Regions from separate parts of the Variovorax humicola genome, predicted to be linked through region 1. Evidence: riboswitches for the same ligand, from Rfam matches in the RefSeq annotation. Region 1 holds a riboswitch; the other holds the start of a gene.
What was found. Region 1 has a riboswitch for glycine ahead of gcvT (glycine cleavage system aminomethyltransferase GcvT). Riboswitches for the same ligand answer to the same signal wherever they lie in the genome.

Region 1 (4,021 bases):
TGGGCGTGCGCCTGGCGCGCAGGCTGCTGGCGAAAGGCGCAATCGGGGTCGGCGGCGGCAAGGAACATCGCATCGGCATGATCACGCTGGTCGACCGCGTGCATCCGCCGCGCGACCTGGCCGACCATCCCCGGGTCAACCTGATCGTCGGCGACCTGTGCGAGTTGCTGGCCCCGGACAGTCCACAGCGGGCGCTGCCGCCAGAGACGGCGGTGGTCTTCCATCTGGCGGCCGCCGTCAGCGGCGAATCCGAGAAAGATTTCGAACTCGGCATGCGCAGCAATTTCCTGGGGACCTATGCGCTGCTGGAAGCCTGCCGCGCCCAGCACACCCGGCCGCTGGTCGTGTTCGCGAGTTCCCTGGCCGTGTTCGGCGCGCCGCTGCCCCATGTCATCGAGGACGATACGCTGCCCACGCCCCAGACCAGCTACGGCACCCAGAAGTTCATCGGCGAGCAACTCATGGCCGACTATGGGCGCAAGGGCTTCATCCACGCGCGCAGCGTTCGCCTCATGACGGTGTGCGTGCGGCCGGGCGAACCCGATGGCGCGGCGTCGGATTTTCTCAGCGGCATGTTCCGCGAGCCGCTGGCCGGCCGGCCAGCCCGTTGCCTGGTGCCGCCTGACACGCTGGTGGCAATCTCGTCTCCCGCGCGCGCCATCGAGGGGCTTGTTTGCGCCGCGAGCGCGCCACACGGCAAATGGGGACCCCGCACCGCCGTCAACCTGCCGTCACTGTGTGCCAGCGTGGACGAAATGGTGCAGGCGCTGTATCGCATCGGTGGTTCAGCCGCAATCGACCTGCTCGATATCCGGCCTGACCGCGATGTCAGCGAAATCATCAGCGGCTGGCCGGGCCGCTTCGAATGGGTGCGCGCACGCGAGCTGGGCCTGTACGCCGACGAGAGCATCGAAGCCATCGTGCGCGACTACGTCCGTGAAAATCCCGAAGCGGTGAAGCTCGCCGTCGCGGCCTGACAGTAGAATTCCGGCGGTCAGGAGAGCGCCTCGGTTGCCGGGGCCGCCGAAGGCGCAGGCCCCCGAAAAAGCACGGGTCCGAACGCTCAGGCAAAAGGACTGACGAGGCGCCCGCTCCAATGGGCGTTTTCTTGCTGGAGAGAGGCCGCGCAACCAGGCGGTCCACCGAAGGAGCAAACCCCGATCGTGGGGCGAATCTCTCAGGTAAAGCGGACAGCAGGAGTGGCCCGTGGCATTGCCATGGAACTCGACTGCCCCACTGGAACAAAGCCTCATGGCCACTCCATCCGACACCGCCGCAGTACTCCTCAAGACGCCGCTGCATGCCCTCCATGCCGAACTCGGCGGCCGCATGGTGCCCTTCGCGGGCTACTCGATGCCGGTGCAATACCCGACCGGCCTGATGGCCGAGCACAAGCACACGCGCGAAGCCGCCGGCTTGTTCGATATTTCACACATGGGGCAGCTGCGGCTTGTCGGTCCGGAAGCAGCGGCGGCCTTCGAAACGCTGATGCCGGTCGACGTGATCGGACTGGCGCAGGGCAGGCAGCGCTACGGCCTGCTGCTGGACGACAACGGCGGAATCCTCGATGACCTGATGTTCTTCAACGAGGGCGACGACTCGATCTTCGTGATCGTGAACGGGGCCTGCAAGGCGGCTGACATCGCCTACATCACGGCCAGGATCGGCACACGGTGCGAGGTGCGGCCGCTGCCGGACCACGCGCTGATGGCGTTGCAAGGCCCGCAGGCGGCGGCGACGCTGGCGCGCCTGTCCCCGGGCGTCGAGCGCTTCGTTTTCATGACCGGAGGCTCGGTGCGGATCGGCTCGATCCCGGCTTTCGTGACCCGCAGCGGCTATACCGGGGAAGACGGATTCGAAATCTCGGTCGCCGCAAGCGATGCCGACGCCCTCGCCCGCCTGCTGCTTGCGCAACCCGAGGTCAAGCCCATCGGCCTCGGCGCGCGCAACTCGCTGCGCCTCGAAGCCGGCCTGTGCCTCTACGGCAGCGACATCGACACCACCACCACGCCGGTCGAAGCCTCGCTCAACTGGGCCATGCAGAAGGTGCGCCGGCCCGGTGGCGCGCGCCCGGGCGGCTTTCCGGGGGCGGACAAGATCCTGGCGCAGTTGGCGGTGGCGGCCGACCTGGCCGGACACGTCGACCAGAAAACGCTCACCCGCAAGCGCGTCGGCCTGGTGGCGCTGGAGCGTGTGCCGGTTCGCGACGGCACCGAGCTGCAATCCTTCGAGGGCCACGCCATCGGCAGGGTGACCAGCGGCCTGCTGGGCCCGACGGCCGACCGCCCGATCGCGATGGCCTACGTGGCCACGGCCTTCTCCGAACCCGGCACCCGCATCCAGGCCATCGTGCGCGGCAAGCCCGTGCCGATGGAAGTGACCACCATGCCCTTCGTGCCGACCCGCTACTACCGCGGCTGATCTTCTTTCTTGCTTTTCTCAGGAGCTTTCATGACTGTCAAATACACCAAGGACCACGAGTGGGTCCAGTCCACCGGCGGTGATGCCGCCACCGTCGGCATCACCGTGCATGCACAGGATGCGCTGGGCGACGTGGTGTTCGTCGACCTGCCCGAAGTCGGCAAGACCTATGCACAAGGCGAAGTGGCCGGCGTGGTCGAGTCGGTCAAGGCCGCGGCCGATGTCTTCATGCCCGTGTCCGGTGAAATCTCCGAAGTGAACGAGGCGCTGCGCGCCGACCCTTCGCTCGCCAACAGCGACCCGCTCGCGGCCGGCTGGTTCTTCAAGGTCAAGCTCAGCGATGCCCTGCAACTCGATGCGCTGATGGACGCCACCAGCTACGAGAAATTCTCCGCCGAGGCTTGATCGACCGCCGTGATGTCCAACGCCCTCCCCACCCTGCGTCAACTCGAGAACGCCGATGAGTTCGTCGCGCGCCACATCGGCATCGAACCGGCCGATGAGGCGCGCATGCTGCCCGTCATCGGCCACGCCACCCGAGCGGAGTTGATCGACGGCATCGTGCCGCCGGCCATTCGTCGCTCGGCGCCGATGGACCTGCCGCCCGCGACCACCGAAGCAGCCGCGCTGGCCGAACTGAAAGCCATTGCCGCGAAGAACAAGGTCGCGCGCAACTTCATCGGCCAGGGCTACTACGGGACGCACACGCCGGGCGTGATCCTGCGCAACATCCTCGAGAACCCGGCCTGGTACACCGCCTACACGCCATACCAGGCCGAGATCTCGCAGGGCCGCATGGAGGCGCTGCTGAACTTCCAGACGATGGTCTGCGATCTCACCGGCATGGCCATCGCCAACGCCTCGATGCTCGATGAAGCCACGGCTGCGGCCGAGGCCATGACGCTCGCCAGGCGCAGCGTCAAGAGCAAGAGCAACGTGTTCATCGTGGCGGGCGACTGCCATCCGCAGACCATCGAGGTCGTCAGGACGCGCGCGGCGCCGCTGGGCATCGAGGTCCAGGTCAGCACCGCCTCCGAAACGCTGCCGCACCTGATGGCGAGCGGCGATTTCTTCGGCGTGCTCGCGCAGTACCCCGGTACCACCGGCCAGGTACATGACCTGCGCCCGCTCGCCGGCCATGCCCACGCCAACGGCGCCGCATTGTGCGTCGCAGCAGACCTGCTCGCGCTCACGCTGCTGGCGCCGCCCGGCGAATGGGACGCCGACATCGTCTGCGGCACCACGCAGCGCTTCGGCATGCCTCTGTGCAACGGTGGGCCGCACGCGGCTTTCCTCGCCTGCCGCGACGAGTACAAGCGCTCGCTGCCGGGGCGGCTGGTCGGCGTCAGCGTCGACGTCCATGGCGCACCCGCCTATCGTCTCGCGCTGCAGACGCGCGAGCAACACATCCGCCGCGAGAAGGCCACGTCGAACATCTGCACGGCGCAGGTGTTGCCGGCGGTGATCTCGAGCATGTACGCCGTGTACCACGGGCCCGAAGGGCTGATCCGCATTGCGCAACGCGTGGCCGCGCTGACGGCCGTGCTCGCCGAGGGCCTCGAGGAAATGGGCCGCAAGCTGGCCAACAGCACCGCCTTCG
Region 2 (4,021 bases), on a different contig from region 1:
ACCAGGTGGATGATGTTCTCGACCATGTCGTGCTCGCCGGCCGAGATGAAGATCTTGTTGCCGGTGATCTTGTAGGTGCCGTCAGCCTGCGGCTCGGCCTTGGTGCGCAGCATGCCGAGGTCGGTGCCGCAGTGCGCCTCGGTCAGGCACATCGTGCCGGTCCATTCGCCGGTGGTCAGCTTGGGCAGGTAGGTCTTCTTCTGCGCGTCGGTGCCATGCGCCTGCAGGGCTTCGTAGGCGCCGTGCGAGAGGCCCGGGTACATGGTCCAGGCCTGGTTCGCCGCATTGAGCATTTCGTAGAGGCACTGGTTCAGCACATAGGGCAGGCCCTGGCCGCCGAACTCGGGGCTGCACGACAGCGCGGGCCAGCCGCTTTCGATGAACTGGGCATAGGCTTCCTTGAAGCCCTTCGGTGCTTTCACCTCGTGCGTCGACTTGTCGAGCACGCAGCCCTCTTCGTCGCCGGAAATGTTCAGCGGGAAGGTGATTTCGGAAGCGAACTTGCCGGCTTCCTCGATCACGGCGTTGATCGTGTCGACGTCGGTATCTGCGTGGGTGGGCATCGCCTTGAATTCATCGGCGACATGAAACACTTCATGCAGCACGAATTGCATGTCACGCAGCGGCGGGGTGTAGGAAGGCATGGACGAAAGCTCCTGGGCGGGTGGTCTTGATTGAAAAAGAGGAGATCAGCCTCAGCGCGCCGGCGACGGCCGCGTGGATCTGATCGTTGACGAGGATGACGGCGAGGGGCGTGGCGCGGACGGCGACGCGCAGCGCTGGATGATGTTTTCGAAGCCGATCCTGGCGCGATCGAGGGAGCCAGGCGCATGCAGAAAGCGCGCTTCGTAATGGAGGGCGAGGATGAGGCCGTGGACCTCGAAGGCAATCTGGCGCTCGTCGGCATCCTCGCGGAAGTGGCCCTCTGCCGTGGCCTGCTGCACCGCGCGGAAGACGGCCCCCTGCCACTTGCTGACCGATTCGACCAGCGCATCGCGCACCGGGCCCGGGCGGTCGTCGAATTCGGTGGCGCCGCTGATGTAGATGCAGCCCGAGTCGATCTCGACCGAGGTGCGCTTCATCCAGTTGTCGAACATCGCGCGCAGACGGGGCAGTCCGCGCGGCGCCGACATCGCGGCATAGAACACTTCCTGCTCGAAGCGCGAGTGATACTCGCGGACCACGGAGATCTGCAACTCTTCGCGCGAACCGAAGTGGGCGAACACGCCCGATTTGCTCATCTGCGTGAGTTCGGCCACGGCGCCGATCGACAAGCCCTCGAGCCCGATCTGCGCGGCCAGGTTCAGCGCGGCGTCGACGATGGCAGCCTTGGTTTGCTGGCCCTTCAGGGCGGAGCGCGAGGACTTGGCCGAGGCGGCGGAGATGGGCATGGGCGGCAATTAATAATACGAACGGTCGTGCTATTTTGTAGTGGATTCGTTTCGAAGAGAAGCGCAAAGACCCACTAGATTACCGGGCTATTGGGCGTCGAAGGCGAATTTCTGGCGTCGTTTCGCATCACCAATGGCCACAAGCAAAGGCGCCGATTTCATCGGCAGCAAGGCGTTGCACCGGGTGAGCCGCGATCGCTCCGGCAAGGCTGCTCGGGCCTTGCTCGTCGAGATCCTTTTCACCGAAGTAAGTGGATCAGATCAAGAAAGTCTGCGCCAGTCGGACCCAATAGGCCGCCCCCAGCGGCAAGGCTCGGTCGTTGAAGTCGAAGCGCGGGGTGTGGAACAGGCAGCCTCCATCCTCGCCGGTCCCGTTGCCCAGCACCATGTAGGCGCCGGGAACTGCCTGCAGCATGTAGGCGAAGTCTTCGCTGCCCATGGTGGGCATCCGTTCGCGGACCTTGTCGGCACCCAGCAGGTCCACCGCCACCCCCCGAGCGAACGCGGTCTCGTCCGCATGGCTGACCAGCACCGGATACTGCTGGCGGTAGTCGACCTCGCACTTCAGGCCATAGCTGTCGGCCTGCGCGTGCACGAACGCCTGCAGCCGCCGTTCGATCTGCGCGCGCACCGCGGGGTCGAGCGCACGCACGCCGATCTTGAGCACGGCCTGTTCGGGCACGATGTTGTAGACCTCGCCCGCCTGCATCGCCCCCACGGTGACGACGGCGGCCTGGTGTGCGCTGATTTCGCGTGAAACGAGGCTCTGCAGGCCCAGCACGATGCTCGCCGCGCACTGCATCGGATCCACGCCCTGATGCGGTAGCGCGGCGCTGGGGATCCTTTGCTTCTGGACCCTGCAGATAGTGAGCGCTGCTCTTTCACCAAGCTCTAACCATGGAGCGACCCTTTGAAGGCTGGATCACGTCGCCGGCAAAGCGCGGCAGATGGCTTCACAGGGACGCTTCTTGAATAGGGCACGATAGGCTGCGGTCATGGGTTGCAGCGCCAGGACGGTCGCGCCATCGTTGCGCCGTGTGTTGATCACCAGTGCATTGGCACCGGTTTCCCAGGCGGCCAGACTCGTCAGGCCCAACACCCACAATGCGCTCGCCGCGCCGGTGTCTCCAAGTCTTTCGCACAAGTCGCAGCCGACCTTCACGTTGAACAATTGCCGGCATTGACTCGCCGATCGCGCCAGACCTGGGCCCGCACTGAGCTTCGCGTGGTAGCGCAGGGACAGATCAAGGTCAAAGTGGCAGGCTTCAATTGCTTCCAGTTGCCGCCTTGGCACGTCCGAAACTAGAATCGCCGATTGCAGGAGAGCGAGCGACCGCGGTCGCTCCACCGAAGGCGCAAACTCCCATGAACGCTCAGGTCGGCCCCGTGGCCATGTACTGCATCCATCGATATCGCCGTCTGGAGAGCCATCAGGCCCACGCCTGATGCACCGAAGGAGCAACACCCTGGCGGGCGCCAAGGTCGAAACTCTCAGGTACCAAGGACAGGGGGAGCGGCTTTTGAAATCACTTTCAAAGGACCTCTCATGCGCGTGATCGTATTGGGCGCCGGCTTGCTCGGCGTCACCTCGGCCTATTACCTCCAGAAGCTCGGCCACGAAGTCACCGTGGTCGACCGCCAGGCCACACCGGCCGCTGAAACCAGCTTTGCCAACGGCGGCCAGATCTCCGTCAGCCACGCCGAGCCGTGGGCCAACCCAAGCGCGCCGATCAAGGTGTTGCAATGGCTGGGCAAGGAAGACGCGCCCCTCCTGTTTCGCATCCGTGCCGACATGCGGCAGTGGATGTGGGGCTTGCAGTTCCTGCGCGAATGCACGCCGGCGCGCACCCGGCACAACATCGAGCAGATCGTGCGCCTTGGCACCTACAGCCGCAGCATGCTGCAGGAACTGCGTCGCGAAACCGGCCTCGGCTACGACCAGCGCACGCAGGGCATCCTGCATTTCTACACGACGCAAAAAGAGTTCGATGGCGCCTTGAAGCCGGCCGAGCAAATGCGCGCATTGGGCTGCGAACGTGTCGTCATATCCGCCGACGAAGCGGTAAAGCTCGAGCCGGCATTGGCACACATCCGTCCGCAACTCGCCGGCGCCACCTACACGGCCGAAGACGAATCGGGCGACGCCAACCGATTTGCGCGCGAACTGGTCAAGCTCTGCGAAGTGGGCGGCGTGAAATTCCTGATGAGCCACACCGTGACCGCGATCCGCGAAGCCGGCGGCAACATCGAGCACGTCGAAGCCACTGACATCGAGGGCCGCTTCCAGCGCCTGCAGGCGGACGCGTATGTGATGGCGATGGGCTCGTTGAGCCCCATCTATGCCAAGCCGCTGGGCATCGACTTGCCGATCTATCCGGCCAAGGGCTATTCGGTGACGCTGCCGGTAAAGGATGCGTCGAAGGCGTACCAGGTCTCGCTGACCGATGACGAGTTCAAGCTCGTGTTCTCGCGCTACACCTCGGAAGACGGCCGCGGCGACCGCATGCGCATTGCCGGCACGGCCGAGCTCAACGGCTACGACCGCGACCTGAACCGCGTCCGTTGCGAGGCGATCGTGCGGCGCGTGGAACAACTCTTCCCGGGCGCCGGCGACACAACGCGCGCCCAGT

Region 2: linked by a shared signal. The riboswitch ahead of WKW80_RS18375 (D-amino acid dehydrogenase) and the one ahead of gcvT (glycine cleavage system aminomethyltransferase GcvT) in region 1 are both predicted to bind glycine.

What each region holds. Positions count from the first base shown of each region.
Region 1 covers NZ_JBBKZV010000040.1:24,051-28,071, reverse strand. Annotated here, with positions in the region: gene denD (D-erythronate dehydrogenase) at 1-977, shown strand, start outside; glycine riboswitch at 986-1,089, shown strand; glycine riboswitch at 1,102-1,204, shown strand; gene gcvT (glycine cleavage system aminomethyltransferase GcvT) at 1,252-2,421, shown strand; gene gcvH (glycine cleavage system protein GcvH) at 2,452-2,826, shown strand; gene gcvP (aminomethyl-transferring glycine dehydrogenase) at 2,839-4,021, shown strand, end outside.
Region 2 covers NZ_JBBKZV010000011.1:13,135-17,155, forward strand. Annotated here, with positions in the region: gene WKW80_RS18355 (acyl-CoA dehydrogenase C-terminal domain-containing protein) at 1-644, opposite strand, end outside; gene WKW80_RS18360 (TetR/AcrR family transcriptional regulator) at 696-1,391, opposite strand; gene WKW80_RS18365 (M20/M25/M40 family metallo-hydrolase) at 1,648-2,256, opposite strand; gene WKW80_RS18370 (hypothetical protein) at 2,314-2,739, opposite strand; glycine riboswitch at 2,801-2,909, shown strand; gene WKW80_RS18375 (D-amino acid dehydrogenase) at 2,938-4,021, shown strand, end outside.